Regions from separate parts of the Peribacillus sp. NJ11 genome, predicted to be linked through region 3. Evidence: riboswitches for the same ligand, from Rfam matches in the RefSeq annotation. Region 3 holds a riboswitch; each other region holds the start of a gene.

Region 1 (4,213 bases), 1.9 Mb from region 3:
CTATCTGATCCTTTGATATAATAATCTATATAAGAAATTAATATATGACGTAGCGGAGATGATGAAATATGACATTGCCGGTTTTGATTTTGACAATTCTATTAAGTTTGCTTAAATTATTAGTTACCTGCCTTCCAACCGATGCAGTGAATTGGATTATCAGCAAATTTAAAATACATTCAGAACTTAGTGACGAGAATGCAATCGTAACCTTTGACGGAAGACGTTTGGAAAGTGAAGATAAAATAAAAGTTATTAATTATTTTAATAAGGCTAAATTTTTGAAAAAGAATCATATATTCCCTGGTAATGAGCAATTGTTTTTACATCCAGAGAACAGTGGGACTCCATTAGTCATTGATACTAAAAGAGGTAAAAAAGATGTTAGGTTATTTGTGTACATGTACAACGACCGTGTGGATGTAGTTAAGCAGTACAGGAAGAAATTAGTTTCGTATAGTCTGCTTTCCGATAGCCTCCAAGAACGCTCTATGTCATTAAGTTTAAATTAAAAGAACATTAAAAATGGCAATCTTTAAAAAAGAACATCTCAGACTGTAGGCAAACTCGAAAGAAAAGCGAGTTTGCCTGCAGTTTTTTTGTTTTCAGACGCTCCCTTTCCGCCGACTGTCTGCAAAGCCACCTCGCTGCATGCGTCTTTGGTGACTCGGTAAGCTGGTTTTTCGGCAGGAGTGTCGTGAAATTTCTTTAATCCAGTGAGGTTTCATCCCATATTAAAGAGAAAAGTATCCTGGAGTATACCCTGTCTGTTTTAAAAATATCGTAATGATTCCCTCGGTAATCGCGATAGGGATATGGGATTAGGCCATTCCGTATCCCATTTTGTCGACAAACTGAGGCGGTCTTTAAAAAGATCATATTAATTTCTAAATTACTTGTTATTCAAGTTGATTGTTGTAACGTTAAAAACGTCTTAAAATTATTGTCACAAGAAAAAACAATTATGTGGATTATATGGGAAAATCGCTATCGAGGGTTCTTTAGAGAATAATACAAATGAAATACAGAAATCAGGATTGAAAAGGGTTTTAATTGTTAATTAATATAAAAACAAAGTGCATAGTGATTTTGGTGAGTTATATCTAAAAAGGTAATAAAAAAAGCAGGTATCTAAATCGATGCCTGCTTTTTTATGCTTTCCATTGTTTTTCCACTTGATGAAGGGCTTGTTGTAAAATTTCTTCTTGATTAGTACCCGGTTTAGTAAGGACGTTAGTTTGATAAGATTTTCCTTGGAAATCAACTGTTACTGTAACTTTTACCATTATGCATCGTTCCTTTCTAGTATTAAATGGGATGGTTGTACTACTTCTTTTATACCCGTGGGAGGAGATTTTTCAAACATTGTGGAAGTAGCAAAAGTCGAGATTTAATATTCAAAATTATCTGATATTTATTGAGAGATGTCAATACTTTTTTTTGAACTGCTAAATAAAGACGACCTGGCATGTGTAATTATTACAGCCAGGTTGTTTTTAAAAATTAACTATATTCATATTTTGGTTAAGATAATACCGATTAATGCTGCAAGAACGCCGGCAATTTGATAGGATTTTAGTTTTTCTTTGAATAAATAACATCCTGCGAAAACGACAACTAAACAATTTAGGCTGACGACAGGGAAGATGATGCTTGCGATGCCGGTATTCAACGCATAGAAATAACATCCATAGGCTATGATGCTTAAAAAACCTACGATGGAACCAATTTTGACTTCCTGTAGCTTGATTTTTTCTTTCTTAAAGGATAGAACTGAAAGTAGATAAAGAGTTCCGCCCCCATACATTGATACAAGGATGTCGAGGGAGTTTAAATGAAGCCGTGTTGATGTCGTCATCAGAATGCCGAGTACACCAAAAGATAATATGGAAAATAATGTGTGCATCATCCAAGGTAAATATTGGTGGTTGCCCTTGGCGTTAGGTGTATACTGAATGACAAGGGTTGCAAGCAGCATGCAGATGATTCCGCTCCACTGCAGCGAAGAAATATGCTCATGAAAAATTAATGCAGCACATAGGATGGGAAATATTGCATTCGCTGCGATTAATGGTGATGTTAAACTTGCCGGCCCTTTTTCAAAGGCACTTGCCATCTGGATATTACCATTAGCGTTCAGGACACCAATTGCTGCACCAAGCATGATAGACAGCAAGTTCAGGTTCAAACCATCCATAAGTACTCCATAAAATATGGACAAAATGAAAGCTACAAAATAAAAGAAAAATTGAATATGTACCTTTGAGTAACCCTTTCCGCTACTCCATTTAAAAATGCTGTTATTGATTCCGAAACATAAACTGGTGATGAGTGCTGCAAAAATCCACATTGTTTAAATCTCTTCCTTCATGTAGGATAAACTTCTTCTACATTTTAAGCCGAATACATGTGGGAATCAAACTAAAATTAAAAAGTATGATTGACAGATTAGATTTTTTTTTCTATATTTACTATGACAATTTTAAAATATTTCCCGATAAACGGGAGAGGTTCATAGCATCACCCTCTTAAAAAAACTATGGCTTTGATTTTTTTCGCGAATCAACCATATCTTTGATGAGATATGGTTTTTGTTATATAGAGGCCCATTTTATGAATCTCCCCTGACAAACGTGGATGAGGAGGACTTTTTATGTCTGGAAGAAAAGAAGAAGAATTAAATGAAATTACACTGCTTGGGAATCAAGGGACAAAATATACATTCGACTATGCGCCTGAAATTCTTGAGTCATTCGATAACAAACATCCTAACCGTGATTATTTCGTCAAATTCAATTGCCCGGAATTCACTAGCTTATGTCCGATAACCGGCCAGCCAGACTTTGCAACCATTTACATCAGCTATATTCCCAGTGTGAAGATGGTCGAAAGCAAGTCTTTGAAACTTTATTTATTCAGCTTCCGTAATCATGGTGATTTCCATGAAGACTGCATGAATATCATCATGAACGATTTAATCGAGTTGATGGATCCGAAATATATTGAAGTATGGGGCAAGTTCACGCCTAGGGGCGGGATTTCCATTGATCCATACACAAACTACGGGAAACCAGGGACGAAGTATGAGGAAATGGCGGATTACCGCTTGATGAATCATGATTTATACCCTGAAACTGTGGATAATCGCTAAGATTGGAGAGACAACTGGCTTATGCCGTTGTCTTTTTTTGCCTTTTATTATTCCCTTTCAATAATCACATTGTTTTGTCCTTTTTAAAAATACAAATGTCCTCCTATAGTGGAATTTTTACTTGATTGTTTCGAGAAAAAACGTAATAATAGGGAGAGTTGATTTTGACAGAATATTATTTAAAATAGGGGATGTCGAGATGAAAGTTGCGAAGTTTGGCGGAAGTTCACTTGCGTCAGGTGAACAGTTGAGAAAGGTATTCGAAATTGTGGTTGCTGATCCAGAGAGGAAGTTTGTAGTCGTTTCGGCTCCAGGGAAACGCAATTCCGATGATATAAAGGTGACGGATTTATTGATTGAGGCTGCGGAACAGCAGCTGCGCGGCGATAACGGGGAGCATTTGATCGAAGACGTGGTATCCCGCTATGCGAGCATTGCTGAAGAGCTGGATATATCCGAGGAGGTCATCACAGGGATTCATGAAAATTTAAAAGCACTGTTGCATGCTGACCAATCTAACCAGAAGCGCTATTTGGATGCTTTAAAGGCCAGTGGCGAAGATAATAATGCGAAGCTGGTCGCAGGTTATTTTCAAAGCCGTGGGGTAGAGGCAAAGTATATAAATCCAAAGAAGGCTGGCTTGATCGTTACGGATGTAGATGGATTTACCCAGGTTCAGCCAGAGTCATATGATCGGTTGTATGATCTGCGTGAAGAGCCTGGAATCGTAGTATTTCCAGGGTTCTTCGGATATACGTTAGATGGTGATGTTTTAACCTTCTCAAGAAGCGGTTCCGATATTACGGGTTCGATTCTTGCAAATGGGGTCAAAGCCGATTTGTATGAGAACTTTACGGACGTGGATGCCGTTTATGCGGTGAATCCAAATGTAGTTTCCAATCCGAAGGGAATCCGGGAGTTAACCTATCGTGAAATGAGGGAGCTTTCTTATGCCGGTTTTTCGGTATTTCATGATGAAGCGCTGATTCCTGCATTCCGTGCGGGAATACCTGTCCATATCCAAAATACGAACAATCCGACGGCACAAGGGACCCGCATTGT
Region 2 (4,213 bases), 1.9 Mb from region 3:
AAGATATAAGATCAAGCCTATTGATAAAAGGAAAACAATGCCTTCCACTCTCTGAAGTTGAATGAAGACCTCTTTGTTATGGATATTTGTAGTTAAAAAAAAGTCGAACACGACTAGTGTAAGAATCCCGGATAGGATATATATTGCTAAGATGGAGCGTTTGGACATGGAGATTCTCCCTGATTTTAAGACATTTCAAAGGTAAAATTACATACACATTTTAACAAACTATCGGAAAAAAATATATGCAGAATCCTAAATAAAAAAACAGGGGCCAATGTAGGTCACCTGTTTTTTCTGAATAAGGTTAGGTTCTTTTTCTTTTTTGCACGCTTATAGATAATGAAAAATAATAAGAAGAGGAGTGCGAGTGCAACTAGCGTGTATTGGTTCATTTCAACAGATAGGAGTCCATATGGAATTAGCGATAGGAAGAAGAAGTATATCAGGTTGCCAAGTGCCGTCGCTAATAAAAAATCCTTGAAAGTGACGGTGCTGACTCCAGCTGCCAAGTTAATTAAACTTGTTGGGATAAGCGGGAAAATCCTGCCTGTAAACACGTACATGAAGCCATGCTCCACAACAGTTTTTTGCCATTTTTCACCCATCTTCTTTAAGAGAAGTTCCTGAAACCAATTTCTTGCTGCATAAAAAATGAATCCTGAAGCAACGACACTTGTAAACCAACTCCATAGGTAGCCATATATGAATCCGAATATCGTGACATTGATAGTCAGGAGCAAAATTAAGGGGATGAGTGTAAATGAATTTTGGACAAACATCAATACGAATGTCACAATAAAAGTGAGCAAAAGGTTTTCCTTCAATATGCTAATAACTGAATCCAAGTCACTTTTCCAAATCAAAGTAAATAATTCTGCATTTGAAAAAATAAATAATGCAATTACCAGTAGACCTGTTAAGGTCAGGACTTTTTTCAAAGGGTCACCACCATTCTGACTAATAGTTTATCATTTTTAAGTTAATTGGTGAAAAAAGAGCTGTCGCATGATGCAGACAGCTCTTTTACATTATAGTGGGTTCACGAAGAGAAGATTCCTTTAAAGCCACTTTTCAAACTGAATTCTTTTGTTCATTCCATAAATGATTGGCGCGCCAATCAAGAGGACAACGAATTCACCGACAGCCGTGGTCATCCAGCTTAACCAGAATGGTAAGCCAAAGGCAAGGTTCAGTTCAATGGCAATTAAAAACATTGTGAACGTGAAAAAGATGATCGTGGCGATCATCCGCCCTTTAATGCCTTTTATGAAACGTGAAACAAAAATGACAAGCAGCAAGGCGAGTAAGGATTGCCCCACCCCAAAAATTAAATCATATGGAACCATCGGTGAAAAGAGCAGATTCGATATGAAGACGCCGCCGACAATACCATAGATATATTTTTTATTGAATACAATAAGATGGTTCAACATTTCCGGTACACGAAATTGGAACATCTCAAAAGCTATTGGTTTAAACACCAATGAGACCGCCACATACAAGGCAGCCAATAACCCGTTTATCACGAGTGTACGAACATTCATTTTACTCTCTCCCTAGTTTTTTATCGTGGGATGGTTACGAACCACGTATAGGCGTTTGCCCGATGATTAATAGTATCCCAAGTAAGCTTGTTTCGTCAATTTGTAAAGAATGGTTTTAATTTATAGGTTTACAAGCATCCATAGGATTTTGATTTATGGCAATGAAGGATGATATTATTTTTATATGTACTTCAAAGGAGTGAATATAATATGTCTATCGCGAGTGTCAAAGGCCATTTTAAACAATGGGATCGGGAAGGCGATGTAATGGAGTTCGAAACATCGAGCGCTACGGTGAGTGATGCTGCAGAAACCATCGGTGTTATCCCAGCGAGGATTGCTAAGACTCTTTCCTTTAGGGGGGAAGGTGTTGATGCGATTTTGGTTGTAGCGGCTGGGGACGCAAAAGTGGATAATAAGAAATTTCGTCAGATGTTCGGTTTCAAGGCACGGATGCTGTCACCCGAGGAAGTGCTTGAGCAGACCGGCCATGCCATCGGAGGAGTTTGTCCGTTTGGTCTGGCAAACGATCTAGCTGTTTTTCTTGATGTATCGATGAAGCGCTTTGAGTCATTGTTCCCGGCATGCGGCAGTACGAACTCTGCAATAGAACTTACACCCGCGGAATTATTTGAATATTCAGGAGCAAAGGATTGGGTGGATGTTTGCAAGGCTTGGAATGAAGAGGGGAATGAGGAAACGGCAGCAGGCAATGCAGTGGAAGGCTTTTGATTAATGGTACCAAAAAGATCCACATGAATGGGATAAAGTCCACTTGGGTGGACTTTATTTGTGGGGGCCGTATGCATTTTAGCGGTCTATAATTTTAAAGCGGAAAATCGTGCAGAAAGTGTTCCTGAGCGGAGGGTGAAAGATGTTAAATGGAAGCCAAAGAAAAAGCAATAGCAGCTATCTTAGTCTTAAAACTCTTTATGAAGAAAATATCACGGTTAAGAGCATAGCCCAGGAGCTTGAGTTTTGCCATACAAACGATCTGGCGCTGGATATTCGGAAAGCATTGGAAAAAAAGAATTTTGATATATTGGCAGTGCAAGATCAAGGGGAAATCATCGGATATATCGAAAGGGAAGAACTGGGTGAAGGGAGCATTTCGGAATATTTGAGAAACTTTTCACCAAGGGAAATGGTTTCGGATTCAACGCCTTTGATCCAGCTGCTCCATATTTTCAAGAATAAAACAAGGGTCTTCGTATTAGAGAATAATTCAATTAAAAAGTTGATTACCCATGCCGACCTTCAAAAGCCTCCAATCAGGATGCTGATATTCGGATACATTACCTTATTGGAAATGAGGATGAGCGATATCATCATGGATAGATTCGGCGACGGAAGCTGGCATCCAATGATCAGCGAAGACCGTTTAGAAAAGGCAACCGAATTATATAGGAGGAGAATCGATAAAAATGAGGATATCAATTTAATAGAGTGCCTGCAAATCAGTGATAAATTCGATATCATACATAAGGATGAAGAATTGAGGTGCTTCTTCCAAATCCCTTCGAAAAGTAAAGGGAAGAAGGATGCGAATGCCATCCGGAAATTACGGGATAAGATTTCCCATGCAAATGAACTGGGACTGGACATGTCGTGGATGGAAATCATTGAGGTTGTCGAGTCCTGTGGGCAACTGCTCGAAATCTCTGAATCCTATCAGTATGAAAAATAAGGATCCGGCTATCATGCTGGTTCTTTTTAATGTTTAACTCCAGACAGAAAAAAACTGCCCATATCAGGCAGTTTCCCCGAAAACTCAAAACTCCGGCAGTTGATCCAGGTTATTTTCTTTTATCCCATCAGGCTCACTCCGCAATATATCACGTCCGTATTTATGAAAGACGTCAACATTGGCCAGGATGCCTGCTTTGGCTTCCGAAAGGGCAGTGGGGTAGTCGAGTTCGCGGCCGGAGTTGGTCTTGATGGCGATAATATTGTCCTCTTCATTTTTCCTTACGGCGATGATTTCTTCTTTTCCTGCTGAATCAAGTTGGTTTGCTTGCGGTGTTCCCTGCTGTTTATAGGATTCATAAGCTTTTTCAAATTGGTCCATGTTTTGGACACCTCCCATTTATAGGGTGAGCTATTTTTTCTGCAATATACAAACCGGATTTCGTCCAACTTGAGCCGTTAATTCGTCCAAAAGCGCCGAATTTTCGGCACTTTTTTAAATTGGATGCTGTCGTCTTGGCCTTTTTGCATTGGCATGGCACTTGCATCTTGTATAAGTGGAGTAAGAAATAATATCCACTTAATTAAGGGAGGAATATGAATCATGAATGTAAAACAAGGGGCAAGCACTTTGAATGCAAAACAACAGGTCAAGACAATGAAAGCAGCGGTAGTCAATGAATTTAACCAAAAACTTGAGATTAAAGAAGTACCCATCCCGGAATTGGAATATGGTGAGATATTAGTGAAAATTAAAGCATGTGGCGTGTGTCATACCGATTTACATGCGGTACATGGCGATTGGCCGGTTAAACCTAAACTTCCGCTTATCCCTGGACATGAAGGTGTAGGCATCATAGAAAAGGTGGCAGAAGGCGTAACTTCCTTGAAAGTCGGTGACCGCGTTGGGATCCCATGGCTTTACTCGGCCTGTGGCGATTGTGAGTATTGTTTGACTGGAAGGGAAACACTTTGCTTGG
Region 3 (4,213 bases):
GTAAACCCGTGAAGTAAAAGAACAGCTCTATTTCCACCTCTGTATGTGAATGACTCAGGTGCTTTCACTTTCATCTTTCTAGGACCTTCTTTCTACTCTTGTTGATAAATAGAATCTAAATGATTTTCAAAAAAAAATCAATTAATACCCCTTGAGTGGGATTTCTTCTATCCTATTCCGTATTTTCATTAAAACAATTAAATCATGTATATAATATCCTTACCACACGCTTTACAACTCATCCGTTCCGAAGCACATTTTACTATGATTGATTTTATTTAGCAATCGTCATTTAACCATTTTTTTTAAGAAAAGTAAAATGCACCTTGTGTTACGATGCACAAAGTATTACACTTTTAAAATGAAAAGGAGGCGATTTTATTTGGATAAAGAACTAATGAAGGGAAGCATTGACCTCCTTTTGCTTTCACTTCTTTCACAAAAAAAGCTATATGGCTATGAAATCACAAAGATTTTGAGAGAAATGAGCATGGGCAAATACGAAATCAGTGAAGGCACCCTCTACCCCGCCCTTAAACGGTTGGAAAAAAAGGACTTCATAGAAGGCCATTGGAAAGAGTCCGAATCAAGTCGCAGGAAATATTATCATGTCACGGAAACTGGACAAACCGAACTTGAACGGAAACGGAAATGCTTTTTCACCCTGGAAAAGTTAGTTCGGAAAAGCGCAGAGCAATTCTGACCAAAAACAAGATAAAAAGCTTCCTGCACCCATGATTGGAACGGTGGAAGAAGCTTTTTTTGCTGTTTACTCGTGAATTTCGTACGTTTACTCGTGAATTTTGCTGTTTTACTCGTGAGTTTGGAGCATTTACTCGTGAGTTCGTGCGCCACTCTTGGGTTTGTGCTGTTTACTCGTGAGTTCGTGCGCCACTCTTGGGTTCGTGCTGTTTTACTCGTGAGTTTCGCACGTTTACTCGTGAGTTTTGCTGTTTTACTCGTGAGTTTGGAGCATTTACTCGTGAATTCGTGCGCCACTCTTGGGTTTGTGCTGTTTACTCGTGAGTTTTGCTGTTTTACTCGTGAGTTTGGAGCATTTACTCGTGAGTTTGGGTCATTTACTCGTGAATTCGTGCTATTTACTCGTAAGTTACTCCGATCACGCAAAAAAAGGACCTAATTAGGTCCTTTTTTGTCTATTCCTTTATGCTTCCGATAATTGGCGCAGGAGAGCTTCATACAATCCCCTTGAACTTGCGGGCCATATTTTTCACGAAAGGCCTCGAGGCAATAGCATTTGTCTTCTTCCTTTTTGGTTCCATCCATCGAGTGCATCCCTCCTAGCATTCAACCGGAGACTACTCGCTTCTCCAGCCTTACGTTGATTCGGCCCAACAATGTGGCACCGATTGACTGAATGACTGTTTTAACGATGATTTGGCCGATAACCGCAGCGGGTACAGCTTCCCATGGCAATATATTGGCACCCAGTGGACTTAGGCCAATCACGACAAATATCACTGAATCGAAAAATCCTCCAACGATCCCGCTGTAAAACACCCTCCAACTCATCGGGAGCTTTAACCGGGTATAAATCTCGGTATCCGCTGTTTCTGCCACCACGAAAGATAATGCGGAAGCAAATACAATCAATAATGTATCTCCTAATAAAAATGATACACACGCAGATAAAATCAGTGCGGTAACGATGCACATATAGGTTTTCGCGCGGCCGAATTTATTTTGGACCAGATCTCGAAAGATGAAGGTTCCCCCGATGAGCAATGTACCCATAGGAATGATGAACATACCAAAGTGCAATGGCTCAAAAGCTGCCGTAACCACATTCGCCGTGACGATGGATACTAAATACAATAGAATTCTTAACATTTCTTACATTCTCCTTATACAGAAAAAACAGCACCCTAAGAAAGAGCACCGTTCCCCTTAGTTTTTTTGAGAGGGTAGCTAGAACCTCTTCCGCCCGAGCGGATTATCATTTTCCTTAATTATCGTAGCTTGAAAACGATTGGAAATCAAGAAGTTTCCCTGTTGCATCGTATTTTCGATTTAGTCGCTGGGAATGGTGCGAAACCAAGGTTTTCCTTGCCGAATTGTTAAGTCAATATCCATTTTTCCAAAGCTTTGTAAGTAGTGAAATTAATACGAACATCCCACTTTGTTAACACTTTAGGACTTTTGCCGATTCTTGTCGCAGAAAACTGCTTGACCAGCTGTATATGAAAAGCGACAATCATTGATAGAGTTATGTTACGGTCTTTCCTTGTAAAAGAAGAAACTCAATTGGCCACGGTCTTAAGAGGAATGACAAAAGTATAAACGCGAGGAGGAAAAAGAATAATGAAAAAAACGACGTTTTTCTATCCTATTTATATCGCAACCACTCCAGAGAAGCTTTGGGAAGCCCTGACGAGTGGTGAATTTACGAAAAAGTATCATTTCGGATGCCAAGTCCAGTCTGATTGGCAAGAAGGCTCAACCGTTGAATATTTGCTGCAAGATGGGCGGGTTACTGATCATGGTATTGTACATAAGTGTGAGCCGTTGCACCTGCTCTCGTTTACATGGAACATGGCAGGAGACGAAACCCCTCGCGACCATCCTACACGGGTCACCTTTGAACTACAGCCAATGGATGGTTCAACCGTGAAGTTAACGCTAAAGCATGAGGAGCTATTGGAGACAGATTTCGTATACGATGACAATACCTTTAAAGGCTTAAATAATGGATGGCCTGCCATTCTAAGTAACCTGAAGAGCTTGCTTGAAACTGGACGGACCTTGCCGCCAATCTATGTAGATCGGGAGAATCAGGTGTTAGTGGAAAACGATAAAAACACATTGAAAGAGAGTTGATTTAGTATGGATACTCAAATAACTACGAAATTTAAAATAGTCAAGCCAACTAATGAGGTGTTTGAAGCCATAGTGAACCCTGAAAAAATCGGGAATTTTTGGTTCTCATCGAGTTCGGAAAGATGGGAACAAGGCCGGACGCCTACATTGAGATATGACGAATACGATGCAGAAGTGGTAATCAATGTTTTAGAAGTCGAGAAAAATAGGAAAATCGTGTTTTCGTGGGGAGGAAATGATCAAGAAACGGTTGTTACCATCACACTTAAAGAGTTGGATAATACGAGTACAATTATCGAAGTAAACGAATCCGGTTTGAATGAAGATGACCCAGAAATAATAAACAAAATGATAGGACAAAAAGAAGGTTGGGTATATACATTAACCTGTTTAAAGGGTTATTTAGAAAATGGCGTTAATAATTTGAGAGCGTCAATAGTTTTTTAGTTATTAAAAGAATCAATGGCAGTTGGGAATGCCCAACTAAATAAAGGCTTTTTCTTCGATGTTTAAAAAAAGAAGGCTTACAAGTCTTGGTTAGACTATATGATATTCTTAATTTTTCCGTATTATACGGGAGAAAAAACTCAAGGATGGATGTCACCCTTGGGTTTTTCATTTACCGTATGCTGTGACACGAAATTCAATCGGAAATCACTTTTAGATACATGCCCTTCGAAGCTTTTTTATGGGCTTTAATCCCCATGTTCTTGACTTTTCCCGATAAATTGGAGGCTCTTACTAAATTGGCTCCTTGAATAACGGAAGGATCAATGCGCCGCACTTTATTTTTCAGATGAATATCGTAGTCCAATTGATCTTCTTTCAGCTTTACGTTACCATGGATCCGTTTTAACAGATTTTGCACTTCATGGTCTTCAGTGGAGCTTAATAAGGACATGACTTCTTCATCTGTACCTAGTAAGTCATCAAGGCTGATCAGGTTGTTAGCCAAAGCCAATTTTAAGGTCTTTGCCAAGATATCATAGCCATATATATTAAGTGGGTCCATGAAAAAATCAATAACTTCGCTATAATACGTTTCTACAAACCATTCCGCCGATTCAATATTATCCAAATACATCCTTCCATTAATTATGATTACATGGTTTAGAAAGTCATGAACGGATTCCAGTGTGATATGTCCGTATTGATACATATCCCGGAGAGTATAATCTACCCGATCGGCGCATAACTCAGGTGCTGGCTGTTCAAGGAATTCCCATTTTGATTGAAAAATATCTTCACATTCATATCCATACCTCTTCAGTATTAAGGGGATTTCGGATTCCATAATGACATGTTCATATATTTTTTCATGATAATCTTCATCCTTACAATCCAGAACGAAATCAATTACATGTGAGAATGCAGT

What was found. A riboswitch is a leader RNA that binds a small molecule or an ion and turns the genes downstream of it on or off. The one in region 3 is predicted to bind preQ1.
Region 1: another riboswitch for preQ1. It lies ahead of queF (preQ(1) synthase); the one in region 3 lies ahead of QUF86_RS12425 (VUT family protein).
Region 2: another riboswitch for preQ1. It lies ahead of QUF86_RS03295 (QueT transporter family protein); the one in region 3 lies ahead of QUF86_RS12425 (VUT family protein).

The regions. Positions count from the first base shown of each region.
Region 1 is NZ_JAUCFO010000001.1:597,548-601,760, reverse strand. It holds gene QUF86_RS03015 (YfmQ family protein) at 69-512, shown strand; gene QUF86_RS03010 (BA3454 family stress response protein) at 1,152-1,286, opposite strand; gene QUF86_RS03005 (DMT family transporter) at 1,514-2,350, opposite strand; PreQ1 riboswitch class I at 2,502-2,547, shown strand; gene queF (preQ(1) synthase) at 2,654-3,151, shown strand; gene QUF86_RS02995 (aspartate kinase) at 3,351-4,213, shown strand, end outside.
Region 2 is NZ_JAUCFO010000001.1:659,211-663,423, reverse strand. It holds gene QUF86_RS03305 (PAS domain-containing sensor histidine kinase) at 1-168, opposite strand, end outside; gene QUF86_RS03300 (TVP38/TMEM64 family protein) at 285-941, opposite strand; gene QUF86_RS03295 (QueT transporter family protein) at 1,062-1,547, opposite strand; PreQ1 riboswitch class I at 1,554-1,598, opposite strand; gene QUF86_RS03290 (YbaK/EbsC family protein) at 1,758-2,279, shown strand; gene QUF86_RS03285 (hypothetical protein) at 2,422-3,234, shown strand; gene QUF86_RS03280 (DUF3892 domain-containing protein) at 3,319-3,615, opposite strand; gene adhP (alcohol dehydrogenase AdhP) at 3,892-4,213, shown strand, end outside.
Region 3 is NZ_JAUCFO010000001.1:2,515,311-2,519,523, reverse strand. It holds gene QUF86_RS12445 (alpha/beta hydrolase) at 1-74, opposite strand, end outside; gene QUF86_RS12440 (PadR family transcriptional regulator) at 383-703, shown strand; gene QUF86_RS12435 (hypothetical protein) at 776-1,141, shown strand; gene QUF86_RS12430 (hypothetical protein) at 1,138-1,287, opposite strand; gene QUF86_RS12425 (VUT family protein) at 1,309-1,851, opposite strand; PreQ1 riboswitch class I at 1,903-1,945, opposite strand; gene QUF86_RS12420 (SRPBCC family protein) at 2,323-2,838, shown strand; gene QUF86_RS12415 (SRPBCC family protein) at 2,845-3,285, shown strand; gene QUF86_RS12410 (HD domain-containing protein) at 3,482-4,213, opposite strand, start outside.